Regions from separate parts of the Shimia sp. R9_3 genome, predicted to be linked through region 1. Evidence: riboswitches for the same ligand, from Rfam matches in the RefSeq annotation. Region 1 holds a riboswitch; each other region holds the start of a gene.
The links. A riboswitch is a leader RNA that binds a small molecule or an ion and turns the genes downstream of it on or off. The one in region 1 is predicted to bind cobalamin.

Region 2: it holds a riboswitch for cobalamin, as region 1 does, so the genes downstream of both, J7412_RS16685 (DUF4198 domain-containing protein) here and nrdH (glutaredoxin-like protein NrdH) in region 1, are expected to answer to the same signal.
Region 3: it holds a riboswitch for cobalamin, as region 1 does, so the genes downstream of both, J7412_RS07120 (DUF1636 domain-containing protein) here and nrdH (glutaredoxin-like protein NrdH) in region 1, are expected to answer to the same signal.

What each region holds. Positions count from the first base shown of each region.
Region 1 covers NZ_JAGHRP010000007.1:121,675-132,167, forward strand. Annotated here, with positions in the region: gene nrdF (class 1b ribonucleoside-diphosphate reductase subunit beta) at 1-558, opposite strand, end outside; gene nrdE (class 1b ribonucleoside-diphosphate reductase subunit alpha) at 571-2,694, opposite strand; gene nrdI (class Ib ribonucleoside-diphosphate reductase assembly flavoprotein NrdI) at 2,676-3,104, opposite strand; gene nrdH (glutaredoxin-like protein NrdH) at 3,110-3,331, opposite strand; cobalamin riboswitch at 3,414-3,604, opposite strand; gene J7412_RS17165 (hypothetical protein) at 3,773-4,198, opposite strand; gene J7412_RS22115 (GMC family oxidoreductase) at 4,195-5,607, opposite strand; gene J7412_RS17175 (exopolysaccharide transport family protein) at 5,698-7,869, opposite strand; gene J7412_RS17180 (NAD-dependent epimerase/dehydratase family protein) at 8,217-9,209, opposite strand; gene J7412_RS17185 (hypothetical protein) at 9,355-10,493, opposite strand, start outside.
Region 2 covers NZ_JAGHRP010000007.1:11,332-21,824, forward strand. Annotated here, with positions in the region: gene J7412_RS16655 (3-keto-5-aminohexanoate cleavage protein) at 1-455, shown strand, start outside; gene J7412_RS16660 (3-carboxy-cis,cis-muconate cycloisomerase) at 485-1,543, shown strand; gene J7412_RS16665 (ABC transporter ATP-binding protein) at 1,572-2,228, opposite strand; gene cbiQ (cobalt ECF transporter T component CbiQ) at 2,225-3,007, opposite strand; gene J7412_RS16675 (cobalt ABC transporter permease) at 3,007-3,588, opposite strand; gene cbiM (cobalt transporter CbiM) at 3,585-4,196, opposite strand; gene J7412_RS16685 (DUF4198 domain-containing protein) at 4,203-4,988, opposite strand; cobalamin riboswitch at 5,120-5,320, opposite strand; gene J7412_RS16690 (substrate-binding domain-containing protein) at 5,428-6,441, opposite strand; gene J7412_RS16695 (extracellular solute-binding protein) at 6,683-7,978, shown strand; gene J7412_RS16700 (ABC transporter permease subunit) at 8,051-8,932, shown strand; gene J7412_RS16705 (ABC transporter permease subunit) at 8,983-9,840, shown strand; gene ugpC (sn-glycerol-3-phosphate ABC transporter ATP-binding protein UgpC) at 9,852-10,493, shown strand, end outside.
Region 3 covers NZ_JAGHRP010000002.1:543,804-554,296, reverse strand. Annotated here, with positions in the region: gene J7412_RS07140 (cobyric acid synthase) at 1-496, opposite strand, end outside; gene J7412_RS07135 (Lin0512 family protein) at 500-844, opposite strand; gene J7412_RS07130 (Lin0512 family protein) at 841-1,191, opposite strand; gene cobO (cob(I)yrinic acid a,c-diamide adenosyltransferase) at 1,191-1,808, opposite strand; cobalamin riboswitch at 1,850-2,067, shown strand; gene J7412_RS07120 (DUF1636 domain-containing protein) at 2,144-2,527, shown strand; gene cobW (cobalamin biosynthesis protein CobW) at 2,524-3,561, shown strand; gene cobN (cobaltochelatase subunit CobN) at 3,568-6,858, shown strand; gene J7412_RS07105 (cobalamin biosynthesis protein CobG) at 6,855-7,988, shown strand; gene J7412_RS07100 (precorrin-8X methylmutase) at 7,988-8,617, shown strand; gene cobI (precorrin-2 C(20)-methyltransferase) at 8,614-9,345, shown strand; gene cobJ (precorrin-3B C(17)-methyltransferase) at 9,342-10,106, shown strand; gene J7412_RS07085 (cobalt-precorrin-6A reductase) at 10,215-10,493, opposite strand, start outside.

The DNA of each region.
Region 1 (10,493 bases):
GGTGTTGGTCAGCTTGGCGCGGCTCGACCAATACATCGGCAGATAGAAGCCTGAATAGAACAGGAAGCTCTCAAGGAACACGGAAGCGATCTTGCGCTTGAGCGGGTCATTGCCCGGCGCATAGGTATCAAGGATCGCTTTGGCTTTGGCTTGCAGATGCGGATTCTCTTCCGACCAGCGGAACGCCTCATCAATCTCCTTGGTGGAGCAAAGCGTTGAAAAGATGGAGGAATAGCTGCGCGCATGCACCGCCTCCATAAAGGCGATATTGGTCAGCACTGCCTCTTCATGCGGGGTGATCGCATCGGGCATCAGCGCAGGCGCACCCACAGAGTTCTGGATCGTATCCAGCAGCGTCAGCCCGGTGAACACGCGGATGGTGAGCTGTTTTTCATGGTCGGTCAGCGTGCCCCAGCTGGGGATGTCATTGGACAGCGGCACTTTTTCCGGCAGCCAGAAATTCACCGTCAGGCGGTTCCAGACCTCAAGGTCCTTGTCGTCCTCCAGACGGTTCCAATTGATGGCGCGGGGGATGTGGGTTTCGATCATGTCTTTCATGTCTGACGTCCCTTACAGCGAGCAGGATACGCAGCCCTGCACCTCGGTGCCCTCAAGGGCCTCCTGACGCAGACGCACATAATAGATTGTTTTGATGCCTTTTTTCCAGGCATAGATTTGCGCACGGTTGATGTCGCGCGTGGTGGCTTCGGCCGGGAAGAACAGGGTCAGAGACAGGCCTTGATCCACGTGCTCGGTGGCCGCCGCGTAGGTATCAATCAGCGCCTCGGGGCCGATTTCATAGGCGTCACGGTAATACTCGAGGTTCTCGTTGTTCATGAAGGCGGCTGGATAGTAGACGCGGCCGATTTTGCCCTCTTTGCGGATCTCGATTTTGGACACAATCGGGTGGATCGATGAGGTCGAGTTGTTGATGTAGGAGATCGAGCCGGTCGGCGGCACGGCCTGAAGGTTGCGGTTGAACAGCCCGTGTTTCATCACGTCAGCCTTCAGCGCGGCCCAATCCTCACGAGTGGGCAGATCCACACCGTCAAACAGCGCTTTCACCTTATCGCTTTTCGGCAACCAGTCCTGCTCGGTGTATTTGTCAAAGAACACACCAGAGGCATAGTCAGAGCGCTCAAACCCTTTGAAAGAAGCCTTGCGTTCCTGCGCCAGATCGCAAGAGGTGCGGATCGCGTGGAAAGCCACAGCGGCAAAGTAAACCGATGTGAATTCAATGCCTTCCGGGCTGCCATAGTGAATGTGCTCACGCGCAAGGAAGCCATGCAGGTTCATCTGGCCAAGGCCGATGGCGTGGCTGTCATCATTGCCTTTGCGCACCGATGGCACGGAGTCGATCGCGGACATTTCAGATACAGCCGTCAGCGCACGGATCGCGGCCCCCACGGTACGGCCCAGATCTTTGCCGTCCATGGTTTTGGCGATGTTGAGCGAGCCGAGGTTGCAGGAAATATCGCTGCCCATCTTGGCATAGCCGAGGTCTTCGTTGAACTCAGACGCCTCATTCACCTGAAGAATTTCCGAACAGAGGTTGGACATGTTGATCCGGCCCTCAATCGGGTTCATCCGGTTCACCGTGTCTTCAAACATCACATAAGGGTAGCCGCTCTCAAACTGGATTTCGGCAATGGTCTGGAAGAATTCGCGCGCGTTCACCTTGGATTTGCGAATGCGCTTGTCGTCCACCATCTCCTCATATTTCTCGGTCACCGAGATCTCAGAGAAAGGCACGCCATAGACCTTCTCCACGTCATGCGGAGAGAACAGATACATATCGGCGTTTTTCTTAGCGAGCTCAAAGGTGATGTCGGGGATCACCACGCCAAGAGACAACGTCTTGATGCGGATTTTTTCGTCTGCGTTTTCGCGCTTTGTGTCGAGGAAACGCATGATGTCAGGATGGTGCGCGTTCAGATAGACCGCGCCTGCGCCCTGACGTGCGCCCAGCTGGTTGGCATAGGAAAAGCTGTCTTCGAGCAGCTTCATCACCGGGATCACACCGGAAGACTGGTTCTCAATGCCTTTGATCGGCGCGCCGTGCTCGCGGATGTTGGTCAGCAAAAGCGCCACACCGCCACCCCGCTTGGAGAGCTGCAGTGCAGAGTTGATGCCGCGGCCAATGCTTTCCATATTGTCTTCCAGACGCAGCAGGAAGCAGGAGATCAGCTCGCCACGGGAGGCTTTACCGGCGTTCAGGAAGGTCGGTGTGGCCGGCTGGAAACGGCCCTCCAGAATCTCTTCCATAAAGGCCATGGCCTGATCCTCATCCCCACGCGCCAGCGCCAGAGAGGTCATGACCACACGGTCCTCATAGCGCTCCAGGAAGCGCTGCCCGTCACGGGTTTTCAGCGTGTAGGAGGTGTAATATTTGAAGGCGCCAAGGAAGGTCGGGAACCGGAATTTCTTGGCATAGGCCGCTTCCCAGATCGCGCGCATGAAGTTCTTGGAATATTGATCCAGAACCGCTTCTTCATAGTAGCCTTCGCTCACCAGATAGCCGAGCTTTTCATCCAACGAGTGGAAGAAAACGGTGTTCTGGTTCACATGCTGCAGGAAATACTGACGCGCCGCCATGCGATCCGCGTCAAAGCGGATGTTGCCATCCGCGTCATACAGATTCAGCATCGCGTTGAGTGCGTGATAGTCCTGCTCGTTCACTGTGCTGTCGAGCATAGCGGTCTCCCAATCTTTTCCAGCCCCGCACGGACGCGGGAAATATCAGTTTCGGTGCCTGCCAGCTCGAACGTGTAGAGCAGCGGGACATTGCATTTTTCGGCGATGACGCGCCCGGCCAACCCATAGGTGGCGCCAAAGTTGCGATTGCCGGTGGCGATCACCCCAACAAGGTGGGCGCGTTTGGTGGCGTCGTTTAGAAAACGGATCACCTGTTTGGGCACTGCCCCCCGCCCCTGCCCATCTGCATAGGTCGGACAGATCAGAACAAAGGCTTCTTTGGGGTCAGGGAGCGGCGCGTCGGGATCTTCCGAGATGCGCGCGGCTTCAATACCAAGCCGCGTCACAAACCGGTGGGTGTTGCCCGATTTTGAGGAATAGTAGACAAGCGCCGGAAATTGGCGGCTCACCTCCCTTAGGCCAGCTGTGCGATCATGTCAGGGCGGAAGCCCGACCAGTGATCCGCCCCCGCCACAACCACCGGCGCCTGACGATAGCCCAGCTCGGTCACATGGCTCAGCGCGCTGTCGTCCTGCGTCAGATCAACCACATCATAGCTGATGCCTTTGGCGTCCAGCGCACGTGTGGTGGCGGTGCATTGTACACAAGCGGGTTTGGAATAAACGATGATGCTCATCTGTCCTCTTTCTTTTTGTCAAAGCCGAGGACGCAGAGTGGCAGCACCACTTCTTGCGCGCCCCCGAACCCTCCGTTCGTGGTCATCATTTTGCACTTTCGGCAGGTCTCCTGACTAGCGGATCAACGCTTGGCTGGCCTTCCCGAGGATGCCCCCCAGTGGCATATTCAGCCTTGCTATCCGCTTACAGTTGCGGGGGCAGCGCCGGAATTTCACCGGCTTCCCTCTTAGCCTTCGACAGGAATCGAAAGAACCGAAGCACCCCTATATAGGGTGTGATCACCACATAGTGTCAATATATAGCGGCATTGTGACTTCGATTTATTGTTGATGGATGCAAAGTTTCTGTGGATATCTGCCCAAGATATCCACATCACCGCCATCTCGGCGCAAGATCTTATCACCTTCAGAAAAATGGCCAGCCGCACACCGGCGCTTCACCTAAAGCGTTTCATCAGCGAAGGCGGAAAGGTAGAGCCCGCACACCGGCGACCAAGGATCAACAGACCCGTATTCAAACTCTGTCGCGCGGCCTTGCTGAACCGCGATGATATTGCTCCGGTGCAGGATTGTGAAAAGAAACCGCTCCTGTATCGCCTTGGCCGGGCCGATCATTTTCACGCGATCCCCATGCCAGCCAAAGTACATCTCCGCCACGATCTTCTTTGCCGGATCATCCTCCCCGGCCAAAGCGGCGAACTCGTCAACAAATTCATCGATGCCCGCCAGCTTCAGCACCTCGGGGCCGAAGTGATCCTTCAGCGTGCGTCGCAGAAATGACGTGGTGCCGCCCAGCGTCAAAGGCACCAGAACCGCCCCCGCCAGACCGGCTGCCCCCACCAAAAACGCACGCCGCCTCAAACTCATAGCTGCTCTCCCGCATAAAGCGACAGCGCCGATAGGGTGAGCGTCGGGTTCGCAGCCGCCCCGGTCGTGAAGGTCCCGGCCCCAAGACAGGCCAAATTGGAGACACCAAAGACCCGCAGGTTTTTGTCCACCACACCGGTTTTGCTGTCCGTACCCATCGGCGTGCCTCCGATAATATGCGCTTCCGTCGGCTCAATGCCCCCGATGCCGACAATCTCATGCTCGAACGGAATCAGTGAGGACACACGCTCACGCGCCCGCGCCAGGCCGGCATAGGCATAGGCGCTGTGCCCGGACCACAAAATCGTCGGCGCGTCGTCTTTTAACACAACCCGGTTCTGCTCCTGCGGCAAATCTTCGGCCACCAGCTTCAACTTCAGACGCTGCAGCCATTTTCCCTTCTCAAGGCGCAAAGACGGAGGCGCATTCCAGCTTTCAATGAGAACAGACGCCGCCTCACGACGAAACTCCCCATCATAAAATCCGTAACCCATCCCGGTCAGCGAGGTGCCGCCATAATAGTTGTCAAACGGGATGTTCACCCAAACAAATTGCCCCACCTGCTCATGCAGCCCACGCCCCACCAGATCAGAGCCAATACCTGATCTCAGCAGTATTGCCGAGTTGAAGATCGGGTTGGCCCCAAGCCCGACAAAATCCGCCCGCAAGGTGATCGGCCCCAACTCGGTCGTCTGGGCCACAACACCGGTGGCGAGCCCCGTAGCGGTCTCCACGGTGCGGCACTCCGCATCCAGCAGGTAATGAAACCCTTCATCCTCAAACAGTTCCAGCGAATTGAGGATCGTAAATTTTGCATCCACCGGACACAGGTTGCAGGCGCCAGACACACAACAGGTGGTGCGTCGCCCCCCATTGGAGCGCGCGCAGGGCATCGGCTGCCAGCTGGGCTCTTGGGCAAACAGCTTGCGCTCCGCCCGCGTTGGCGCATGCGGCGGAAACGGAAACGGGGCACTCCGGGGCGCATATCCAGCCTCATCGGAACCGGCGATATCCATCAGATACTCCGCTTCCACCATGTAAGGCTCGATGTCGCCGTAAGACACCGGCCAGTCCTGCGCCACGCCATATCTTGAAAACAACTCAAAATCGCTCGGCTGCAGACGCGGCGTGTTCCCCCACCAACAGTTTGAGCAGCCGCCAAACTGATGCCGTACGGTCCAGTCCTTGCGCTGTCCAGAGCTGTTTTCCTGCGCCACACCGCCTGTTGGATGCGGAACGCGGGTTTCCAGCTGGGTATCGTGATCAATAAACGGACCGCGCTCCAGAAACAGAACCCTCAGGCCGCGCCCTTTCAGCTTATAGGCGAAAAAACAGGAGGCAAAGCTCGTCCCAACCAGGATGACATCCCAGGATGTCTTCTGAGCATCTGCGGCGGAAATCGGTTTCACTCGGCACCTATGTCTGGATCAAAACACATGTCACGCGGGGCACAGAGACGGGGCAGCTGCACTCAGGCATCCACCACTCAGCTTTGCGCTTCACTTGGCGCCATTCAGGACAATGCCCGCGCCGCCCAGATCCATATCTCTCAACATGTTCAGGCTGCGGTTCATGCCATCGCGTGTCATCTTATTGGTCTCGATGGTGAAAATCCCCAGATCACGCGAATTCAAACCGGCAAAGCTGTTGGAGCTGTCCTCCAGACTTGGCGCATCAATGATGACCACATCATAAACCTTGCGCAGCAGGGCAATCATGTCCTGCATCCGCTCAGAGCTGTAGAGCACAGAGGGATCCGCCGCCGATACTTCCGCACCGATACAGTCAAACCCATCCGCCGTATCCGTCACCACCAGACATTCACTCAAAGGCTTGTCGCTGTGGATGGCGGACAAGAAATTCGCCTGTTCATTCAGACCAAAACTATCTGTCAGCTGTGCGGTGCGGAAATCTCCGTCGACAAGCACACATTTCCGACCGCGCTGCGCATTGGCCCAGGCCAGCAAGATCGCCGTATTGGTCCGGCTTTGGTTGGCATCATAGGAGGTCACAAACAGCGACCTCAACGATCGCTCACTGTGCAGATTGATGTTATCCGCCAGCTTCAACGCCGCCTGCGCAAAGGCTTCATCATTGGAAAGCTGTGCAAGCAGCTTCTCAGCCGAGCGGATCTTCTTCAAGCGGGGGGTGTTGCCAAACACCGGCAATCCGGTTGCCCGCGACACCTGCCTCGGCTCAGAGAGCCGTCTGGGCCGCCACTCCAGCATGAAGGCCAAAGCCGCTCCCAGCGAAAGCCCGCCAACCAGAGCCAGGATCGCCGCCACTTTCTTGCGCGGGTGAGACGGGCTGCTGGGTGGTGAGGCATAGCGGATGATCTTCGCATCGGAGATCGGAATTTCCTGAAACTCACTGATTTCGCGATACCGCCCCAGGAAATCCTCATACACACGGCGGTTAATGTCGGCCACACGCTGCAGCTGGTTCATCTCGATCAGCTGGCGCGACCGCTCAAGGTTCAATCCTTCAAAGCTGCGCAGGCTGGTCTCCAACGTGCGCACGTTGAGCCGCAGTGTCTCCACGCGGTTGTTGAGCTGCAAAATCAGGTTCTCAACCTCATTGGCCAGCTCAGCTTCGGTTTTGGAAATCGCGCGGCGGATCGAATCCATTCGCGCGGACTCATCTGAAAAGCTCAGCGAGGCTTCAGCCTCTTCGCGGCGCAGATCCACCAGCGCGCGTCGGAACTCAAAAATCGCATCGTTGGAAAGAATATTCGCGGTTGCAAGCGGGCCATCCTGCTCATTCACCAGCGTGGCCCGACGCACCTGCGCCTCTGCCTGCGCCAGCTCCGCCCGCGCGTTCACCAGCTTGGTGGTGAATTCCTGCATCTGCTGGTCCAGACGAGCACCGTTGTCAGCATCCGCTTCCATAACGCTGCGCAGCTCCAAAACGGCACGCTCGGAATCTTCAAGGTTGCTCGCAAGCTCCTCAACCCGACCCTCCAGCCAGCCGGTGAAACGACTTGCCGTCTGGAAACGTTTATCCGCAAGCACGCGAATATATTCCGTCATAACCGTGTTGGAAATCGCCGCCGCCTTTTGCGGGCTTTCCGACGTCGCCTGAACCGCCATCAGGAACGATGTGCCCTGCTGACGAATGGACAGACCCTTGCGCAAAATCCCGACCGAGGTGCCATACTCACCAAGTGTCTGCTCGTTCAGAGAGGCCGCCTCCAAAACCGCTGTATTGGAGGCTGTTTCAACAACAACCACTTCATCATCCGCTGCGCTCTCGCCACGGCCCAGAATGGTTTTGGCGGTATCCTTAAGCCAGGTCACCACCGGATTGGGCACCTGCTTTTCACGCAAACTCGGATTGAATTCAGGATCTTCGTCCAGATTGAGCTTCTGCACCACGTTGATGAGGATTTCATTTGACCGCATAATCGCGATCTCCCCCTCGATCACCGCGTTGCTCAGCACCTGAGCTTCCACAAGGTCAAACGAGTTCTGTTCACTGAGCCCCTGACCACCCAACAGCAGCTGGCCGCCGGAACTATAGGTCGGCGTGAGCGACGACAGGTAGTAAACCGCCCCCCCCAGACAAAGCACGCCCGTGGCAAGCACAAGCGCAATCCGATGCCGCAGCGCCCGGATAACATCGGAAAATTCCAGCATTTTCGGAGCAGATGTCGCAGCTTTGGGCAGACGCATCTCCAACTTTCTATCAGGTGAAAGAACTCTATTCATTGGTATTCAAAGAAACTCATTTGTATTCCGTCGAGTCGCGGTTCTTCCCGACAGTATTTCGAAATCTCATAGACTTACCGAGCGTTTACCCCTTCCCCAGTGGTATTATTAAACTTCGGCTTCAAACCGCAAAATCAATTTTATGCTAAGCAATGCACGCAACTTTCCTACAATAAAATTACGTTAAGCTGGTTAACAGCAGGCAATATCGACAAAGCATGTGGTTTAAACGTCACTATCCTTTCTTCATAATTGAAACATTACCAGAAAAATCAGGCGCAAATTGGGCGGCAATCTTCAATTCAATGGCCTTAGGCCAGTTTTCCATCACTCTTGTAAGCCTCAATAATATCTGCAATTTCCCCTGCAATATCCTGCTTGGGTTGGAAATTCAGAATGCGATGCGCTTTTGAGATGTCATATGCGCGATTTTTGATAAAGAATCCGACGCGGCGCCGAAAAATCGGCGGCTCAATTCCCAAGGGCTTGCAAACAATTTCCGTGGCATGTGCCAAAAGCATCATAGGCCCAACCGGTACGCGCAAACTTGGTTTGGGTTTGCCCAGCTGATCGGCGATCTCATTTGCGATATTGCGCAATGACACATATTCGCGCCCGCCAATCAGAAAGGCCTCATTGTTGACGTCGCTTTCCATAGCCTGCCGGAACGCCGCCGCCAAATCGCGCACATCGACCCAATGGTGGAGCGTGCCGCCATCACCGACAAAGAAGAAACGCCCTTTCTGGATCATGCGGAACATTTTGAGCGTCCGGTCATCGCCTGGCCCCCAAATCATCGTCGGCCGCAGCACTACGCCAGCCATACGACCATCCGCAAAATACTCCGACGCGATCTCCTCACCGGCAAGCTTGGTTTCCTGATAGATGTCGCCGGGCTTGAAGGGGTAGTCTTCGGTCGCTGGGGGGTGATCAATGTCACTGTGCACACCGTTGGTGGAGCAATGAATGATGCGCGGCACCCCGGCCGCAATCGCCGCTTCAAAAATGCGCCGTGTGCCCTCGGCATTGATGTCATAGAAGGTCTCATCCGGCAGCCCTTCTTGCCGGAAAATACTCGCCAGATGATAGATGCCAGCCACCCCTTCCACGGCCGCAGGCAGGCTTTCGGGTTGCGCAAGATCCGCAATAACCACCTCATCGACCAGAGACTTTAGCGCCTCCGCCTGCGCGGGCTTGCGCACCATCGCCCGCACTTTGACGCCAGCGCCTTTCAGGTGCCGCACGAGGTGCTCCCCCACAAAACCCGCGGCACCTGTGACGAGATAAATTGGCTCCGAGCTCATAAATTCGCACTCCTAAAAATCAATTCTCAAAAGCAGATCCGTAATATCTGCCCCAAAACTCAAACGACCTGCGGCGCAGTTTCGTGACACCTTGTCCTCAAATATGGAAAGCAGTCACGCTTTTGGCCGACAGACAATCCTCTTCTCAATGTGTCCGAACCGTCGACGAGGCGACACTCCACGGCACAGATTCACCAGACAGGATACGACCGGCCGCAGACGGGTCACCAAAATTCGGAACCTTTCGACAGTCTTCCGGCAGCTCCATCTGCGCCTTGTGCCGCCAGCCAACCATCGCCATCCCCCGGCCGGTCTGCAGCGACACACTCAAATCCGCGCTCCGCGCCTCCTGCAGCAGACGCAGGATATTGCCATTGCGCGCCCCCGCCTCGTTTGTGACAAAAACCCCGACAGGATGGCAAAACACCACCAGACGGAAATCAGCATAGTCTCCAATCAAAGGCCGTCCGGTGCGCCGATCCACCGAGAAAGGCGGCGCGTCAGGGCTCACACTGTAAAGCAGCTCGGAGAATCTGGGCTTGTTGTAAGCGAGGTCAAAGTCCCCCAGCCATTCCACAGCCCGCATCTCCTCGTCGGTGACAATCAGAGGATTGTCCGCCAGCCAGGGTGTCAAAAACGCCTCCGCGCCCTCCCACTGCCAGCGCGTCTTGCCAAGCAGCATGTTCTCATCTTGGCCCAGGATCAGCTTGGCGCTGCGTGGCAGGGCAGGATTGGCAAAGATCAAAAAGCCCGCGCTAATCCCCAAAACCGCAAATGCCAGCGGCTTTTTCATCACTGATGGCACAAAATTGCCCGACGCTTCCGTCGCGCTGGTCTTCAGGAAACGCCAAAACACCGGCAGCACTGCCTGCAAGCCAATGCCCCATAAAACAAAGAAAAACGGCATCGTCGGATAGAGGTAGCGAATGTTTTTCAGACCGCCAAACGACTGCAGCAAAAAGGTGGTGACAAAAAGCGCCAGACAAAACGAGGCCGGCATAAAGTTGGCCCGCAGCGCAATGATCGCAATCACCGGAAACAGCGTCCAGAAGGTCGGATAATTGTCGCGGAAATTGCGGTGATAAAACGTCGTATCATCCACATGCGGCCAAGGTTCCCAGTTGTAAGTGGTCCATAGCCAATTGATTTCCTCTGACGCCACACCGCTAAGGAAAAAGATCGCAAGGCCAAGCACAATGGCACCATTGAGCCACCAAAGCAGAGGGTAGCGTCGCAGCCAGCCGGGCATAAAAACCACCAGCACCCACAGCAGGATCGCCCCGA
Region 2 (10,493 bases), 110 kb from region 1:
GGCTTGCCGAAGAAATGAGACGCTACGGTGTAACACCGGAAATCGAAGCTTTTGACCTGAGCCACATACTGCACGCGATCCGAATGAACGCTGAAGGCATGTTGCCCGGCAAGCTCTACGTACAGTTTGTGATGGGTGTAAAAAATGCCATGCCAGTCGATAAAGATGTGTGCGATTTCTACGTCAAAACAATGCAAACCAGCGCCCCAAAGGCGGAATGGTGCGCGGCTGGCATCGGGGTCAACCAGCTCGTGGTGAATGAATGGGCGATTGCCGCAGGCGGTCATACGCGCACCGGCCTTGAAGACAACGTGCGCCTTGATCGCAACACGCTCGCGCCATCAAATGCAGCGCTGGTCACCCGCGCAGCAGAACTTTGTGAAAGGTATCATCGGCCCGTCGCCACATGGCAACAAGCGCGCGAGATGCTGCAACTCACACCTGTGTCTGCGTAACAAGCTTGGGTCACTGGGAGACCTCAAACATGATTTTTCAGGATAAAGTTCACTGGCTGCATGGACTTTTTGAAGACCACGAAACAGCCACTCTGCTTTCCGGCCAGACCAGTTTGGATCACATGCTTGCAGTAGAACGGGCTTACTCGACTGCTCTGGGCGCTAACACCGTGGTTCCTGACAGCGCGGTTCAAGAGGCGTGCGACGCTATAGATTCTTTTGTCCCTGATTGGTCGGTGCTTAAAGCAGGCACCGCGACTGACGGTGTTGTTGTGCCTACGCTTGTTAAAGAATTGCGGTCTCAATTCCCTCAAAGGAGTCACGCTGCGCTGCATACCGGCATGACCTCCCAAGACGTGGTAGATACCGCATGGATGATGACACTGAGCCGCCTTGGCGACCTCTTTGGGCACCGTCTGAACGAAATTTTGTCACAACTCGATATTCTGATTTCAAGATTTGGAAATGCTCCTCTGATGGGGCGTACACGCATGCAGGCAGCTTTGCCCATTTCCACGGAGCACCGGTTGAGGCAATGGAGGGCTGGATTAGCGGATGGCCTAAACCGTTTGCAAGCGCTGAAGTCCCGTGGGTTTGCTCTGCAATTGGGGGGACCGGTCGGGGATCAAAGTAGCTTGGGGGATAAAGTCGATGAGATTGCCCTTCATATGGCCAAGTCACTCGACCTAATCGTGCCAGAGCAGCCTTGGCATACCAATCGGAACAACATTGTAGATTTTGCCAATCTGTTGTCCTGCATCTCTGCGGCACTCGGAAAAATTGGCAAGGACATCGCATTGATGGCGCAGCAAGGCATTGAAGAAATTAAGATTTCGGGTGGCGGCAGCTCCTCGGCAATGCCGCACAAACATAATCCGATACAAGCTGAGCTGCTCGTAGCCACTGCACAGTTTAATGCCACGCAGATGTCGGGCATCCACTTGGCGGCATTGCATGAACAGGAGCGTTCTGGTGTTTCTTGGACATTGGAATGGATGCTCTTGCCCAACATGGCTTTGGCCACAGGGAGCGCGCTCAACACAACGTCTGCGCTTTTTAAAAAGGTTGAGCGAATAGGGGCGGCCTAACAGTATCCCGGTAACACGCGATAGCAGGTTAAGTGCGTAAGTCCACGAGTTGTCCTTCACGCAGCTCCAACGTATCTGGAGCCAAGGCCTCGCGAAATGAGGGCGTATGGCTGACCAACAAAATGGCTTGCGGCAGCCTCTGAAGGATTTCCAGAAGCCGCGCCTCGTTCTTTATGTCCAGCGCGTTTGTCGGCTCATCAAGAAGAAGCGCCTCAGGCTCCATTGCAAGTACCGTCGCCAAGGTTACCAGACGTTTCTCGCCTCCTGACAGTTTGTGTGTGATGCGATCACGCAGATGCATCAGATCAAGGTCGGTGAGGACACGATCTACGATAGCGATTGCTTCGGATTTGCTGCGCCCCAAATTGAGCGGCCCGAAGGCAATATCCTCAGCGACCGTCGGGCAAAACAGCTGGTCGTCAGGGTCTTGAAACACCAAGCCAATGCGTTGGCGCACCTCATGGAAATCGGCCTCGACACTGCGCTCCTTACCGAAAATCGTGACGGTACCTGCGTCTGGCTTCTGAAGGCCAAGCGCAATGCGAAACAATGTGGATTTACCAGCACCATTCGCCCCAGCAATGGACAATCGCTCTCCAGGTTCAAGATGCAGCGAGGCACCATTCAGCACCGGAGCGTGGCCAGGGTATGCGAAGTGAATGTCGTCGAACCTTAGGATCGTCATAGGTGGTCCAGAATGAGAAGGCCCGCACAAAGCGTGCATATCGAAACCGCAAAGAGGCGATCCCGCCGAGTCAGTGCGTAATCTTGTAGCAGGAAAAGCCGCCCTGAAAAGCCTCTGCACTTCATTGCCGAAAGGATACGCTCTGATCGTTCGATGGCCCGCACAAGCATCATTCCCACCAGATAGCCAAAGCTTCGATATGTGTGCCAGTTGGTTCCCGGGCGGAATCCGCGGATTTTCATGGCCCCTCGGAGCCGGAGATACTCCTCTCGCAGCACCTCAATATAGCGAATGGTGAACATCAAGAGATGAACCAAGACTTCAGGGCATCGCAAACGGTGGAGCGCATGCCCAAGGGTGACCGGCTCCATTGTCCCAACCAGAACCATGAGGGCAAGGATCACTGTGTTTGCTGTTAGTGCAATCTCTATTGCTTTCCAAAGCCCTTGCCAGCTCGCCGGAAAGCCAAAAACTGTGAACATCGCCTCGCCCGGCATTGAGAATGGCATCAGCACGAGCATGAATATGATGAAGCCGTCCATCATCGCCATGCGCTTCAAGGTTCGACGTTTGGGAAGGCCTGACAGAATGAGCAGGCATAGGGAGACCGAAAATGCAGCAGCCAAAGCTGACAGTGTTTGCAAAGCCACGGTCACCACAGCAAAAAGACACATCGCTAGAATACGCATCCTAGGATCAAGCTCTGTGAGCTTGCCATAGAGATTGGCACCGCCAGCCCCAGAGAGCGTTTTTGCTTGTGGTTCCAGTGCGTGGGCCATCAGCTTGCCAACTTTCTGCGTGCGGCAATATAAAAACCGAGACCAAACAAGCCAACAATATAGCCAATACCCCCCAGAATGCTCTGAAAGTCATTGTGCTCACGATATGCGGCAATCTCGCGACGCAATGGGCGCATCTCGTCTCTAACAGCTTGGGCAATCGCTGCGCGTTCTTCCTCAGAAAGCGAGGCAACGGTCACACCGCTGACATTTGAGCCTGACTGGTCGGCTGGCGCTGGATCCATTATTTCTGCCGCAACCCCCAAAATCTCCGCGACTTCCTCGGCAGGCATGGTGACCTCAGCAATGTGGCCTGCACCAAGATCGGCAAAAAATGTATGCGCGACCGGGCTGCTTGGTGTGAACACAAAAAAACCATCCGCATCAGTCACCGTGCGCCCCAATTCGGCGCCATCTGGACCAGTGACAACAACTTCTTGATCTTTTGCCATATCCCCGTTTGAGAAGCCCAATTCTCCTTCGATCGCATCACCCGACGGGAACACTCCGGCAATCACCTTATGGGCCAGGGCAGGCAGCGGTGAAAGAACCAGCACACACATTAAGATCAGCTTTTTCACGCAGCTCGCCCTTTCAAAAACAGCTCCGGTTTGACTTTGCGCGCGAGCAAGACCGCAAACCCCGTTAGAACAGCCTCAATGACCATCACGGGAATATGGGCAAAAAACACGAGTTTCGCCGCAGTAATGAACTCTTCGCCTGAAAGGGCCAATGAAACCGCGACAAGTGCGGTTGTGGCCGCAATTGCAAAGGCGCCGCCGATCCCGCCCCAGATCGCCCCTTGAACAGGCGAGCCTCGGCCGATTAGGCGGCCAAACAACATCCAGGCTAATACCGCAGGAAACGCGATATTGACGGCGTTGATCCCGAGCACGGTTAAACCGCCAAAGCCAAAGAATACCGCTTGCAAAAGCAACCCTACAAAGAGGGCGGGAAATGCGGCCCAGCCGAGCAAGAGCCCGGCTAGACCGTTCAAAATCAAATGCACAGATGACGGGCCAATCGGGACATGGATCAGAGATGCCACAAAAAAGCTTGCCGACAACACGCCAGCAGCCGGGATGCGGTCAAGGTCCAGTGATCTTAGTCCCATCGCAATGCCGCCGACCGCTGCGAGTGCGCCGCCGATGACAACCGGATTGGACAAGGCTCCGTCAACAATGTGCATGAAGCGTTACTCCAGATCCCAAGCGCGGACCCAGATAACCGCATCCTGGCTCAGCTCTTTGCCCTCATGCTCGGTTTCCGGCCCAGAACCCAGAGCGGCAAAACCCCAGTAACCTGCTTTTGGAACACCGAAAGAGAAGTAGCCATTGTCGTCGGAGATCGCCACGATTGCGCCGCCTGGCAGAGGCGACACGATCGCTGCTTTGGCTCCAGTGCCTTCCAGATCTGGCTCTGCTGCCATATATTCGATCTCGATTTCAGCACCCGCCACTGGCTGACCTTCGCTCAGAACACGGCCGGTGAAGGTAGACCCCGCAATAATGTTGTATGGCTTGTTCAGCGGCAGGATCTCGGTTGCGAGCCCATGGGGCTGATCCCAGTCGGTCGGCAGCTCGTTGCGGTTCAGGTAAGTTTTGGTGATCTGCTGAATGTAGATGTCCTCGGACTCTTCATAGTAAGGCGCGGGCACAGTCACGACGACATAGTCCCCCGAGCGCTTTACCGGAACCGTTCCCAAGAAGGCTTTTGCACTGTTGTCAGGACCGTCAAAGGTGGTCTCTTCAAGCGTACCCAAGAGGTCCGTTTTCTCACTGTTGTGGATAACGAAAAACTCTTCAGGCTTTTCCAAGGTCATCACATGACCCGCTTCATGCGGATGCCAGAAAATAAGCTTGACTGGAACGTCACCGGGGCGCTCAATCATCGTGTCTTCGGTGTATTCCAGAAGAAAATGCGCTTGCGCCATCGCGGGGATGGAAAGAGCAGCGGTGGCCGCCAAAAGCAGCTTTTTCATTTGTTTGGTCCTTATCACGTTGCGCCTTCCCCGGCGCATTTATTTTTGTGTGACTTCGGAGAGCGCGGAGCCACTCGGTTTCCAAACCAAGCGGACCCGGCGCACACCCCGTCGCCGATAATGAACGCCCCTTTCAAGGGCGCATGTCCGGCAGGTCTCCTGACTTGCGGGTCAAAACACGATGCTGGCCTTCCCGGGAAACCCCAGTGGCGTTTTCAGCCGTGCTCGCCGCTTACAGTTGCGGGGGCAGTTGCAGATTTGGCACCGATATCGCCGCACTACATTCCCTATTGCTTCCGGGTTAACCCGGAACCGAACATGGCGCGTTCTTGCCAGATGCGGCGAGAGCGGGTCAATAACGGATTGCGACCTCAGCGGACACAATTGCGGAATCAAAGTAGATAAATATGAAACGGAATGGCGCGAGATTGCCCAAAAATTAATGCGTGCCGCGGTCAACGACGCTGGGATCGACGTAGGCAGTCTCATCGTCTTTCGTGGGATCGGCGAGTCGGCGCTCCAAGAGCGCAATGATCTCGCGCACGGAGGCGTCAATGGGGTTGCGCACCGTGGTGAGGTCAAACATCGGCCACTTGGCCATGTCGATATCATCAAAGCCGACAATCGCAATCTCACCCGGAACCGAGCGCCCCAGTTCGCGTGCTGCCGTCAGAGCGCCAATTGCCGAAGCGTCATTGGAGCAAACCAAGGCGTCAATGAAATTGGAAGCCAGCATCTCAAGTGCGATCTGGTGACCAGAATCCACGGTGTAGTCACTGAAAGCTTCACATTGAAGAGACAGCCCTGCTTCACCGAGGGCATCAAGCACGCCTTCTCGGCGGCCTTCAGCTGAATGAAAATCCTTTGGGCCTGCAATAAGTCCAAACCGTTTTCTCCCGCTGGCTATAAGGCGCTCTGTTATCAGCCTGCTCCCAAGCGCATTGCGGCAGCAGACGTTATCAACTCCGGATGCATCTACTGGCCGACCCGAGGAGATCATGGGGATGCCAAAGCGCGCGCAATGGGTGACGATGTCGGCAGACATGCTTCCCCCGCGCAGAATGAGAGCGTCCAGCGGGTAGCGCATGATTTCGTCAATGGCGGTGGCTGCACGTTTGCCGCCGCCATCAATCAAAACCGGCCATTTGTCGATTCCATTGAGCTCGCGCACCAGCTGGCTGACAAACATAGAGTCATAGGCGCTGCGCATATTTCCAACAAAGATGGCGACAAGATGGGACCTGCCTCCCTGAAGACCTGCAGCCAAGGCATTGGGTTGATACCCCATTTTCGCGGCCATCTGCAAAATCGCCCGACGCTTCGCGTTGTCCAGATATGCGCCTTCGGTAAATGCCCGGGACACCGCGGAACGAGACACTCCAACTGCATCTGCCACCGCTTGGGCGGTCACCCGGCGTGATTTGGGCCGCTCTTTGTCAACGCCATGATTCATCTCCGCTTGGTGCCTCCCGGATGAAACTTAACAAAAACGCAAAATTCGCTTCACAGAACTGTCGCATATCTCCGCTACCTGAACACGTGTGCAGATATTGCACAACCCTCGCGCTGAGCAATCTGCAGGCGCACCGAATTTACACAGATCACCTTTGTCGGAGGGCAATGGGGGTCGGAAAACGCTGGTGAATCCAAACTGGGTTTGCCGACTCAACTGGAGACCGATTGTGAAACATTTCATGACAAGCACGGCTGCGGCCGCATTCGCAATGGTGGCAAACTCTGCCTTTGCTGAAACTGAAATCACCTGGTGGCATGCCATGGGCGGCGCATTGGGCGAAACTGTGAATGCCATCGCAGAAGACTTCAACGCGTCTCAAGACGAATACAAAATCACCCCTGTTTTCAAAGGCACCTACGAAGAAGCCCTTACCGCAGGCATCGCTGCCTTCCGCGCTGGCGAACAGCCAAACATCCTTCAGGTGTTTGATGCTGGCGCCGCAACCGTCATCGGCGCCAAAGGCGCAACTGTTCCGGTGCAGGATCTGTTGACAGACAATGGCGTTGCCTTTGACATCAACGACTACATCTCTGGCGTGCGCTACTTCTATGCAGACGCGGACGACAAGATGATCGGCATGCCGTTCAACTCCTCCTCGCCAATCATGTACTATAACGTGCAGGCGTTTGAGAAAGCCGGCGTTGAGCCGCCAAAAACCTGGGAAGAGTTCCAGACTGTCACCGCTCCTGCGCTGAAAGAAGCCGGCTACACCGCGCTGACCCAATCCCACCTGCCATGGATCTTCACCGAGAACTTCATGTCTCGCCACGATCTTCCGTTTGCCACCAACAACAACGGCTATGACGGCGCTGAAGGCACCAAGATCCTCGTGAACAACGACGCGATCAAAGCCCACTTTACCGCTGTGACCGAATGGCAGGATGCGGGCTACTTTGAGTGGTTCGGCACCGGTTGGGGTGACAACGCAACCCCATTTGAAGAAGGCAAAGTTGGCATGTGGCTGGGCTCTTCCGGCTCTTTCGGCGGCCTGTCCAAGAAAGACCTGCCGTTTGATTTCTCCGCGACCTACCTGCCTTACTGGGAAGCTGTGACCGCAGAGCCAAAGCAAACCTTCATCGGCGGTGCATCTCTCTTCGCTATGGCTGGCCACGACGCGGCTGACAACAAAGCGACCGCTGCGTTCTTTGAATTCCTGACCCAGCCTGAGACCCAGTATTTCTGGCACCAGGAAACCGGTTATGTGCCGATCACGGAAGCAGCCTATGAAATGGCAAAAGCGGATGGCCACTATGAGCGCGCGCCAGCTGCTGAGATTGGCATCAAACAGCTGTCCCTGCCAGCAGGTGACAACACCAAAGGCTATCGCATGGGTTTCTATGTGCAGATCCGTGACGTGATGAACCGCGAATACGGCCGCATCCTGACCGGCGAAACCACTGTGGAAGACGCCTTCGCGACCATCGAAAAAGAAGCCAACGATCTGCTGGCGAAATTCGCCAAGACCCAGAGCTAAGCTTCTCTTCCAGACAGATAATGGGCGGCCGCGCGAGATCGCGGCCGTCCCCTCTTTCAAAGGACACCTTCAATGAAACGCGCCGGTTTCACCACCAGATGGCTGCCAATCCTGCTGCTCTTGCCGCAGTTGATTATCATCGCCATCTTTTTTTATTGGCCAGCCGCCCATGCGGTGCAGTCGTCATTTTATCTGCAAGATCCCTTTGGGTTTGGCTCAACCTTTGTGGGGGTCGACAACTATACGGACCTCGCAGGCAGCGGCGAATATCTGAAGATCGCGCGGTTCACGCTGGTGTTCACGATACTGGTGACCTTTTTCTCGCTTGCCCTGGCGCTTTTGCTTGCTGTGAAGGCAGACAAAGTTCTGCGCGGAGCGCGCAGTTACCGGACGCTGCTGATGTGGGTCTACGCGGTTGCGCCACCCGTTGCGGGCTTTATCGGGCTGATCATGTTTGATCAGAGCTGGGGGCCGCTGACTGAGCTTGCACGCAGCATCGGCTGGGATTTCAAACTAGGTGTAAACTTCAATGACACCGCAATTGCCATGGTGATCGTGTCCGTTTGGAAACAGGTACCGGTGAATTTCATTTTCTTTCTCTCAGGACTGCAGTCCATCCCGAAAGCCGTGCGCGAAGCCGCCCTTATCGACAACCGCTCCGCCAGCGGCCGCTTCTGGGAAGTCACCTTCCCGCTGTTGGCACCAACCGGCTTTTTCCTGCTGATCATCAACATCACTTACGCGCTGTTTGACACCTTCGGCATCGTCGACACGCTCGTGAAAGGTGAGCCTGGCAACAACCCGATGACGCTGGTTTACAAAGTCTATGTGGACGGTTTCCGCGGCAACGATCTTGGCGGCTCGTCTGCGCAATCCGTCGTGCTCATGGTGCTTGTGCTGGCACTGACCATCTTCCAGTTCCGCTTGGTTGAGCGGCGCATTCACTACACATAAGGGCGCAAATCATGACAGATATATCCCAAAGCCAGGCGCCCACGATGCCCATGCGCAAGTTCCGCATCCGCTGGAGCGATGTGGGCGATCACGCGGTACTGATCCTCGGCTCGCTCTTCATGCTGGTGCCTTTACTAATCGTGCTGCAGACCACGACAACCACCGATGTCGCAACCATCAAGAACGGTCCTGAGCTGGTGATTGGAGATCAGTTTGGCGTCAATTTTGAGAAAGCGATGTTTGAAGCTTCGGGTTTCTCTGGCGAGAACACCGGTATGTCCATGCTAAAAAACTCGCTGATCCTTGGTCTCGGCTTTGCCCTTGGCAAAATTGCGATTGGCATGATGGCGGCCTATGCGTTGGTTTACTTCCGGCTTCGGTTTGCTACCTTTGCCTTCTGGCTCATCTTCACGACGCTTCTTCTCCCGCTCGAAGTGCGCATTTTGCCGTCCTATGAGATTGCGCAAAAGCTCGGGTTGCTCAACAGTTACAGTGGCTTGATTGTGCCACTGATCGCGTCCGCGACAGCGACCTTCTTCTTCCGTCAGTTTTTCCGTTCCGTGCCTGAAGAACTGGTTGAGGCGGCCCGGATTGACGGCGCAGGACCGGTCAAATTCTTCATCGATATCCTTGTGCCGCTTAGCCAGACGATGATCGCTGCCATGTTCATCATCATGTTTGTCTTTGGCTGGAACCAATACCTCTGGCCGACGATGATCACGACCGAAGAGCACATGTACACGCTGGTGCGCGGGATCAAGCAGATCACCCAAGATCTCGAAGGTACCAATATTCCCGAGTACGGCCGCGCCAATATGCTCGCATTGATTGCGATTCTGCCGCCTGTGCTCGTGGTGATTTTCTTCCAAAGCTGGTTCGTCAAGGGCCTCACGGAATCTGACAAATAAGGACAAGAGAAATGGCTCAGGTCTCTCTGCAAAACATCCGCAAAATCTATCCTAACGGCTTTGAAGCCGTCACCCGCACCAGCTTTGACATTGCCGACGGTGAGTTTGTGGTGCTGGTTGGCCCTTCTGGCTGCGGCAAATCCACCTTGTTGCGCATGGTCGCCGGGCTGGAAGACATCTCCGAAGGCAACCTCTCGATCGGTGATCGCGTAGTGAATGACGTTGATCCTGCGGATCGTGACATCGCCATGGTCTTTCAGAACTATGCGCTCTATCCGCATATGACGGTGCGCAAAAACATCGGCTATGGCCTCAAAAACCGCAAAACGCCGGCTGAAGAGATTGAACGTAAAGTGGTCGAAGCGGCCAAGATGCTGAACCTTGAGCCGTATCTTGATCGCAAGCCAAGCCAGTTGTCCGGGGGGCAGCGTCAGCGTGTCGCCATGGGGCGCGCGGTGGTGCGTGATCCGGCGTTGTTCCTGTTTGATGAACCGCTTTCCAATCTCGACGCTAAATTGCGCAACCAAATGCGTATCGAAATCAAAGCACTGCAACGCCGCCTTGGGGTTACTTCGATCTATGTAACCCATGATCAGGTGGAAGCCATGACCATGGCAGATCGTATTATCGTGCTTAACGAAGGTCGGATTGAG
Region 3 (10,493 bases), on a different contig from region 1:
TGTCTCCGGCCAGCACCACGGGCACCTCTGCGGCCTGCGCAAAGCCCATATTGGCGATGTCTCCGGCCCGCAGATTGACCTCCGCCGGGCTGCCCGCGCCCTCAACGATCACCAGATCACTATTCGTTTTCAAACGGTTAAAGCTCTCAAGCACCGCCTCAAGCAGCTGCGGCTTGAGCTTGGCATATTCCCGCGCCTTCACCGTGGTCAGCCGCTTGCCCTGCACCACCACCTGCGAGCCCACATCGGTTTCCGGCTTCAGAAGCACCGGGTTCATATCCACAGTCAGCGCCTTGCCGCAGGCCAGCGCCTGCAACGCCTGCGCCCGTCCGATCTCGCCCCCGTCAACGGTCACAGCCGCATTGTTAGACATATTCTGCGGCTTGAACGGTGCCACAGACAGACCCCGCCGCGCCGCCGCCCGGCACAGCCCCGCCACCAGCATCGACTTGCCCACATTGGAGCCCGTGCCCTGAATCATAATTGCCTTGCCCATGGCTCAGCCCTGTTTTGGGAGGAAGGCCTCCACCGCCGCAGAAGCGATGACAAGCACGTTTCCGTCATCGGGATTTGTCACATTCATCCCCCCAAACACCGCTTTCACCTCCGCGCGCCCGCGGGGCAAATTCTTAACCAATGCGTCACAATCCACCTCTTCCGGCGCCTGCACCCCCACCGTCACCTGCACCCGCATCTCTTTGGGATCCTTACCTAAAGCGGCAAACATCGGGATGGCAGAATGGCGAATTGCATCCTCGATCGCACGGGCCGCAGCCTTGGTGTAATCCTGCCCGTATTGGTCGTTGCCCATGCCCATTTCGATGATGAAACGCTGCTCGCTCATGCCGCGACCTCCACATCCAAAGCCACCGAAATCGCCACATTGGCCATCACCGTCGGGTTGCCGCCGTCCGTGCGCGGCACGTCCAGCCCGCCTTTGACCGGCACAACCGTCACCTGCCCATAAGGGAAGATCGCCGCAATCACCGCAGTGTCAATCTGCTCCGGTTGCTGCACCGCCACCTCAACGGTGATGATCATCTCTGATTTGTCTTTGCTAAAAAGCTCCGCCAGATTGATCGAATTGTGCCACAGCGCGTCCTTCACAGCGCGGCTCGCCGCCTCGGTGTAATCCTGGCGTCTGAGCGAAGAGCCCATGCCAAATTCGGTGAGCAGACGTTTGATCGCCATCAGAATTCCACCCCCGCCTGCGCCTTGATGCCATCGCGGAACGGATGTTTCAGCAGGGTCATCTCTGTCACCAGATCAGCAGCCTCAATCAGCTCCGGCTTAGCATTGCGGCCGGTCAAAAGAACGTGAGTCATCGCAGGCTTTTCGCTCAGCAGAAAATCGACCACGTCGTCGATGTTGAGATAGTCATTGCGCAGCGCGATGTTGATTTCATCGAGCATCACAAAGCGGTTCTCCGGGTTGCGGATCAGCTCCTTGGCCAGTTCCCAGCCTGCTTCTGCTTTGGCAATGTCGCGCTCCCGGTCCTGCGTCTCCCAGGTAAACCCTTCCCCTGACACATGAAATTGCACTTCTTCTGGGAAATGCTCTTCCAGAAAGGCCCGCTCCCCCGTGGCCATCGCGCCTTTGATGAACTGCACCACAGCCACCGGCATGCCATGTGCAATGCAGCGCATAATCATGCCAAATCCGGAGGAGCTTTTGCCTTTGCCCGGCCCGGTGTGCACGATGATCAGACCTTTTTCTTCGGTCTTTGTGGCCATCATCCTGTCTCGCGCCGCTTTGATTTTGGCCATCTTGGCCTTGTGGCGTTCGTTCTGATCCGTGTTTTCAGACATTCCTGCCCCTCCGTTCGCGCTTGACTTAGCCGCAATCATTGCCCATTCGGGTTGTCGCTGGTTTCTGCTCGATTTGAGCAGGTGAAAAGGGAATGTGAAACGGGTCCAACGTCAAGGCCCAAAGCGCAGCCGCCCCCGCGACCGTGACCGGAGAGGTCCGCCACAGCCACTGGAGAAATCCGGGAAGGCAGGAGGACCACCAGAGCCCAAGCTCTGAGATCCGCAAGCCGGGAGACCTGCCAGCGCAAATGACATAAACCGGACGGGGTGTTTCGGTGTCGGGCTCTCCACAGATGTCCCGTGTTTGCCCCGTCCCTGAAAAGGGACCAGATCTGATGGCTGATGCAAATGCTCCAGTCGAATTGCTTGTCTGCACCACCTGCCGTGCCGGCCAGCCAACCGACGTCGAAGGGCCGCGCCCCGGTACGCAATTGTTTGATGCGCTCACCGCCTCAGACCTGCCGGAAAACGTGACGGTGAAAGGTGTTGAGTGCTTTTCCAACTGCGATTTTGGCTGCTCGATCACCGTGCGTGGCGGCGATGAGCGCTGGACCTATGTCTATGGCAATTTCACCGGTGCAGAAGACGCGGAACTGGTCGCGGACGGCGTGAGCAAATATGCCGCCACCGCTGACGGGCTGGTCCCGTGGCGCGAACGCTCCACCCATTTCCGCAAAAACTGCATCGCCCGCATTCCCCCACTGGAGATCCCCGAATGAGCACTCTTGAAAAACTCCCTGTCACCGTCATCACCGGTTTTCTGGGATCCGGCAAAACGACACTCGTGCGCAATCTGATGACCAAACCACAGGGCAAACGCCTTGCGGTGATCGTCAATGAATTTGGCGATGTGGGTGTGGACGGCGAGATCCTGAAATCCTGCGCCATCCCGGATTGCCCGGCGGAAAACATCATGGAGCTGGCCAACGGCTGCATCTGCTGCACCGTGGCGGATGATTTTATCCCCACCATCGAAGCCCTTATGCAGCTTGAGCCGCGCCCCGAGCACATTCTGATTGAAACCTCCGGCCTGGCCCTGCCAAAGCCGCTGCTGAAAGCCTTTGACTGGCCCGATATCCGTTCCAAAATCACCGTGGACGGCGTGATCGCGCTGGCCGATGCCGAAGCGGTTGCCGATGGCCGTTTTGCCCCTGATGTGGCCGCAGTGGATGCCCAGCGCGAAGCAGATGAAGGCTTGGATCACGAAACCCCGCTTTCCGAGGTTTTCGAAGATCAGATCAGCTGCGCGGACATTGTTCTTCTGACCAAACCGGATCTTGCAGGCCCCGATGGTGTGGCCAAAGCCAAGGAAATCGTGCTGGCCGAAGCGCCCCGCCCTCTGCCAGTGGTCGAAGTGGCCGAAGGCGAAGTGGACCCGCGCGTGATCCTCGGTCTGGAAGCCGCCGCAGAGGATGATCTGGAGGCTCGCCCCTCCCATCACGATGGGCACCACGACCACGAACATGACGATTTTGAAAGCGTTGTGATCGACGTTCCAGAGCAGAGCGATCCCGCAGCTTTTGCCGCCAAGATCGAGAAAATGGCCAAAGATCTCAACATCCTGCGCGTCAAAGGCTACGCCGCCGTCGAAGGCAAACCCATGCGTCTTCTGGTGCAGGCTGTGGGCGCGCGCGTGCGTCATCAGTTTGACCGCCCATGGAAGCCCGAGGAGGGCCGTCATGGCCGCATGGTCGTGATTGCGGAACATGATGACGTAAATGTGGATGCGATCCGCGCCGCTCTGGTAGACTAAACGCCCATGCATGTAGTCTTTCGCGAAAGCCACGGTCTTGATGAGGCCGAAACCCCAATGGATCTGGGTCAGTCACCGGCTGACCTTGTGGTGCTGTCGTTTTCCGACAGCGATCTGGGGGCTTTCGCGGCAGGCTGGCATCGCAGCAACGGCGATCTGCCCACGCTGCGTCTTGCCAATCTGACAGCGTTGAAACACCCGCTGTCGGTCGACACCTACATTGAGCAAACGCTGTCTGGTGCCAAAGCCATCCTGATCCGTCTGATTGGCGGCATCTCCTACTGGCAATACGGTATCCAGCAGGTACAGGCATTGGCGGCGGAAAAAGGCATCGCCCTTGCGGCGCTGCCCGCAGACGGGCGGCCGGATACACGGCTGGATGAAGTCTCCACCCTGCCAGTGTCCACCCTGCACCGCCTGACCCATCTCTGTGACACCGGCGGAGCGGTTGCTGCCCAGGCCGCACTGGCGCAGCTGGCATTGGCCGCAGGGCTCTATGCAAAGCCGGTCATGGGCTCCAAAGCGCTGCCCGATCACGGCGGCTGGACACCTGAGACGGGCCTGTCTGACCCGCTCACCGGGCGCGACGCTGCAAAGCCGCTGATTGCCCTGACCTTCTATCGCGCCTACGTCAGCGCCGCTGACACCGCGCCGATTGAGGCGCTGTTTGAAGAGTTCCGCGGACGTGGTTTTGATGTGGTGGGCCTGTTTGCCCCCTCTCTCAAAGTGCCCGCCTCCGCCGCTTGGCTGGCGGACACCCTCCGCGATCTGAAACCCGCCGCGATTGTGAACGCCACCTCTTTCTCCGGCAAAGGCGCAGATGGCACCTCGCCTCTGGACGCGACCGAAGCACCGGTCTTTCAGGTGGCGCTCGCCACCTCCCGCAAAAAAGCCTGGGCCGAAGCAGAGCGCGGCCTTGCACCTTCCGATCTCGCCATGCACGTTGTGTTGCCAGAGGTCGACGGCCGTCTCTTTACCGGTGTGAGCTCCTTCAAAGAGCCCGGTAAAAAAGACGAAGCGCTGGAGTATTCCCGCTTTGCCCACCGCCCGTTGCCTGACCGCATCACCGCCATTGCGGATAAGGTCGAGGGCTGGGTGCGGCTGGCACAAAAACCCAATACAGACAAACACCTGGCCTGTGTGCTGTCGACCTATCCGGGCAAAGACTGGAACATGGCGCACGCCGTGGGGCTTGACCCGCTTGCCAGTGTTGAGGCGATCCTGTCAGACTTTGCCGAGGACGGCTTTGACACCGGAAACGGTGAGGCAGCGCCTCTTGCAGACGCCCTGCTTGGCGAAACGATCTCTTGGTCGCTGGCTGATTACAAAGCGGCACTGACATCTCTGCCGGAAACGCTGCACGCAGATCTCACAGAGGCTTGGGGCGCGCCGGAAGATGATCCAACCGTTTCTGAAGATGCGTTCACCTTCAAAGCCACAAAACGCGGCAACATCCTGATCGCCCTGCAGCCAGAGCGCGGCACCGATCAGATCCGCGAAGACGAATACCACGATCTCTCCCGCGTGCCGCGCCATTCCTACGTGGCCTTTTACCTGTGGCTCCGCCAGACACAGGGCGTTGACGCTCTGCTGCACATCGGCGCCCATGGCACGCTGGAGTGGCTGCCCGGCAAATCCGTGGCCCTCTCCGGGGCCTGCTGGCCCGAGGCGCTGATTGGCGACGCGCCTGTGATCTACCCCTTCATTGTGAATGACCCCGGCGAGGCGGCGCAGGCGAAACGCCGCATCAACGCGCTCACGCTTGGCCACGTGCCGCCACCGCTGAAAGCCAGCGCGACGCCACAGCGGTTTGCCCGCCTTGAAACCTTGCTTGATGAGTTCTCAAACGCCGACGGGTTAGATCCCAAACGCCGTGACCGCCTGCAATCGGACATCAAAGACGAAGCCGAAGCCCTTGGTCTGCAATCAGAACTTGGGCTGGATGACGCCACCTCTCTGGCAGAGGCGATCACCCGCATCGACACCTTTGTCTGTGACATCAAGGAAAGCCAGTTTGGCGATGGCCTGCATGTGTTTGGCCGCGCGCCGACCGTCAAAGGGGCGTTTGACGCCAGCGCCTCGGCTGATGCCGAACGCGCATCCCTGACCCGTGCTCTGGCCGGCAAACGCATCGAGGCCGGCCCCTCCGGCTCGCCTTATCGCGGGCGCAAAGACGTGCTGCCCACGGGCCGCAATCTCTTCACCACCGATCCGCGCTCTGTGCCCTCCCGCTCCGCCTATGCGCAGGGCGTGAAATTGGCCGAAGAGCTGGTGCGCCGCCACCTTCAGGAAGAGGGCGACTATCCCAAAAACCTGATCGTCGATCTCTGGGGCAGCGCCACCATGCGCACAGCAGGCGAAGAATTTGCCATGGCGCTGCACCTCTTGGGCGCAAAACCGGTCTGGGACGAAGGCAGCGAGCGGGTTTCGGGCGTTGAAATCCTGCCCATCGCCCTGCTCGAACGCCCCCGCATTGACGTCACCCTGCGTGTCTCGGGCCTGTTCCGCGATGTCTTCCCAACGCTGAGCACCCTCTTTGGTCAGGCGGTCAAAGCTCTGACAGACCGAGACGAAGCCGCCGATTGGAACCCGTTTGCCGGTCGCATCACCGCGCCACGGGTCTACGGCCCCGCGCCCGGCAGCTACGGCCTTGGCATGGGCCACGACGTCGAAAACTACTCGGAAGAAGGCCGCAAAGCTGCTGGCGAGGCCTGGCTCAACGCCTCCTCTTATGCCTTTGATGGCGATAAGATCACCAAAGACGCGGATGGCATTCGCGCGCTGGTGGGCGCCGCTGACAGCTTTGTGCATTTGCAGGACATGCCGGAAACCGACCTCCTGCTGGCGTCCGATTATGCCACCCACGAGGCGGGCTTTGCCGCCGCGCAAAAGATCACCGGCGGCAACGCCAATCTCTATCATGTGGACAACACCAACCCGGAAAATCCCCGCGCCCGCAGCCTCACCGAGGAAATCGCGCGTGTGGTGCACGCCCGCGCCACCAACCCGGATTGGCTGGCTGGCATGATGCGCCATGGCTTCCGCGGCGGGGCTGAAATCGCGGCCACGCTGGAGCATATGGCCGCCTTCGCCAATCTCGCAGGCGCGGTGCCACCACAGCTGTTTGATGCCTACCACGACGCCACTTTGGGCGACACAGAGGTGGTCAGCTTCCTAGAGAAAGAAAATCCACAGGCGCTGGCCGCGATGCGTGATCGCTTTGCCGCGCTGCATGAGGCCGGTCTTTGGATCACCCGCCGCAATTCCATTCTCGCAGAGCTGGAACGTCTGGCATGACCCGCCCCAGCGCCAAAGGCTGGTGCCCCGGCGCCTATAAGCCGATGATGTCCGGTGACGGTCTGGTGGTGCGCGTGCGCCCGATGCTGGCGCGGCTCACACAGGCGCAGGTGCTCGGGCTTTGCGTAACCGCACTTGAGTTTGGCTCCGGCCTGATTGACCTCACCAGCCGCGCCAACCTGCAAATCCGTGGCGTGGCAGAGGCCGATCACGAGGCCGTTCTGGCACGTCTCGCAGATCTCGGCCTGCTGCCCGATGATCCCCTGCTGGAAAGCCGCCGCAACATCCTGACCCCGCCGCTCTGGCAGGCCGGAGACGAAACCGACCAGATCGCAAACGCGCTGGTGGCCCGTCTGGGCGACTTCCCCGAGCTGCCCGCCAAAATGGGCTTTGCCATCGACATCGACGGCGCACCGCAATTCACGCAGAACTCCGCCGATTTCCGGCTGGAGCGCACAGCCGACGGTGCTTTGATCCTGCGCGCAGACGGCGCGTCCCGTGGACGTCCGGTCACCGCCGCCACCGCAGTGGACGCGCTGATTGACATGGCGCAGTGGTTTGTCAAAACCGATGGCCCAAGCCGCCGCCGCATGGCCGCGCATGTGGCCATGACCGCCCTGCCCGCCAACTGGCAAGCCGCCTTGCCCACCGCCCCTGCACAATCTCTGCGCCCCGGCGCAACCGCCCTTGGCACCGTCTTTGGCGCAGCCTTTGGCCAGATCGAAGCCACCGCGCTGGCCGCATTGGTGCAGGCAACACAGGCGGATGCGATGCGCGTGACCCCTTGGCGGCTTTTCCTGCTCGAAGGGGTGGAGCCGGTGGAAACCGCCGATTTCATCACAGAATTCAGTGATCCTCTGCTGAGCATTGATGCCTGCCCCGGCGCGCCATTGTGCACCTCCTCCACCGTTGAGACCCGCCCGCTTGCCCGCGCCTTGGCCGCCACGGCGCGCGGTGCACTGCATGTCTCCGGCTGCGCCAAAGGCTGCGCCCGCCCGCGCCCCTGCGCCACCACCCTTGTGGGCAACAACGGCGCATTTGATCTTGTCAAAAACGGCCGTCCATGGGATGCGCCCACAAAAACCGGCCTCACGCCGGACCAGCTGACCACCGCCTTGGGAGAATTTTGATGCCTTACGAATATGAGAAGAATGGTCAGGCGATCTATGATGAAAGCTTTGCCACCATTCGCCGCGAGGCAGCCCTAGACGGCTTTGACACAGACGAAGAACAGGTTGTTGTGCGCATGATCCACGCCGCCGGCATGGTTGGTCTGGAGCAGCATGTGAAATTCACCCCCGGCATGGTGGCGGCGGCCCGCAAAGCCATGGAAGACGGCGCGCCGATCTTCTGTGATGCGCGCATGGTCAGCGAAGGCGTGACCCGACCGCGCCTGCCCGCAGACAACGATGTGATCTGCACTCTGCACGCCGAGGGCATCCATGATCTGGCCAAGGAGATGGGCAACACCCGCTCTGCGGCCGCGCTGGAACATTGGCGTGACCGTCTGGGCGGAGCGATCGTGGCCATCGGCAACGCCCCTACCGCGCTGTTTCACCTCTTGAACATGCTCGAAGATCCCGAGTGCCCCCGCCCTGCCGCCATCATCGGCTGCCCCGTGGGCTTTGTCGGCGCGATGGAAAGCAAAGACGCGCTTTGGGCCGACCAACCTGTGCCCTGCATGATTGTCGAAGGCCGCCTTGGCGGCTCCGCCATGACAGTGGCCGCCATCAACGCTATCGCGAGCCGCAAAGAATGACACAGACAGGCACCATCCACGGCGTAGGCCTCGGCCCCGGCGATCCCGACCTCATGAGCGTGCGCGCGCACCGTCTTCTGACCGGTGCCAAACATGTGGCGTTCTTCCGCAAGGCGGGCCGCAAAGGCCAGGCCCGCCAGATTGTCGAAGGGCTGCTGCCCGAGGGTGTGATCGAATTTCCGATGGAATATCCGGTCACCACCGAAATCCCGCTGTCCGATCCGCGCTACAATGAAATCCTGTCGCAGTTTTACGAGGATGTGACCCAGCATCTGATCCGCCTCGCCCAAGCTGGCGACGATGTTGTTGTGCTTTGTGAAGGCGACCCGTTCTTTTACGGATCCTTCATGCACATCTACGAGCGCGTGCGCAAAGTCGTGCCCGTAAAAGTCGTCCCCGCCATCACCGGCATGTCCGGCGCATGGACAGCCACAGGCGCGCCGATCACCTGGGGGGACGATGTGCTCACCGTGCTCACCGGCACCCTGCCCGAGGACACGCTGACAGATTACATCTCCCGCACCGACTCGCTGGTGGTGATGAAGATCGGCACCAACTTTGAGAAGGTCATCGCCGCCCTCAAATCCGCAGGCCGCTATGAGGATGCGTGGATCGTGCAATACGCCACCATGCCCAAGCAGACGGTGACAAAACTCTCGGAAATGACAGACGACGTGACGCCTTATTTCTCGATCATCGTTGTCCACGGTCAGGGACGCCGCCCATGAGCACGTCAGAACAAGGCTGGGTCCAGATCGTCGGCATTGGCCCCGGTGATGAGGCATTGGTGACCCCACAGGTGCAGGCCGCGCTGGCCGAGGCCACCGATGCAGTGGGCTATATCCCCTATGTGGAACGTGTGGCGGCCAATCCGAACCTGACCCTGCACCCGTCAGACAACCGCGTTGAAATCGACCGCTCCCGCCACGCTCTTGAGATGGCCTCTGAGGGCAAACGTGTGGTTGTGGTCTCCTCCGGCGATCCGGGCGTATTTGCCATGGCCGCTGCGGTGTTTGAGGCGGTGGAACATGGCGAGGCCGCGTGGCGCGATCTCGACATCCGCGTGCTGCCCGGCATCACCGCCATGCTCGCAGCCTCTGCCGCATGCGGCGCGCCTTTGGGTCATGATTTCTGCGCCATCAACCTCAGCGACAATCTCAAGCCTTGGGAGCTGATCGACAAACGCCTGCGTCTGGCCGCAGAGGCGGATTTCGCCATGGCTTTTTATAATCCACGCTCCAAGTCCCGCCCGGAAGGCTTTGAAAAGGCGCTTAAAACCCTGAAAGACGCCTGTGGCGACAACCGCCCGATGATCTTTGCCCGCAATGTGTCGCGCCCGGATCAGACCATCAAAATCGTGCCACTTCAGGACACCACGCCGGATATGGCAGACATGCGCACCGTGGTGCTGCTTGGCTCCAGCCAGACCCGCATCATCGAGCGCAATGGCGCGCCGATTGTCTACACGCCTCGGTCGGTGGCTGGCTAAATGTCGGTCATGGCCCCTCGCCAAAAGGGCCGCGACCGATCCTGGGAGGAAGCAAAGCGCCCTCCCGTAGGGAGGGTCGGGCGCGGCCCGTCTACGCCGGGCCAAACTTCAGTTTTTAGCCCAAGCCAGAATCTCTTCCGAAGTGGCAACCGCCGCCCTCGGCGGCAGCTTAGGGCGATCGATCATAATCACCGGTATGTTCAACGCCCGCGCCGCGTGCAGTTTGGCCTCTGCCCCGATGCCCCCGGCGTTTTTGCAAACCACCACCTCGACGCCATGCTGCTCCATCAAGGCCTGATCCCCGGCCACATCAAACGGCCCCCGCGCCACAACCACGGTGTGATGTGGCACGGCGGGCGGGGTCTCCGGCTGATCCACAAGGCGCAG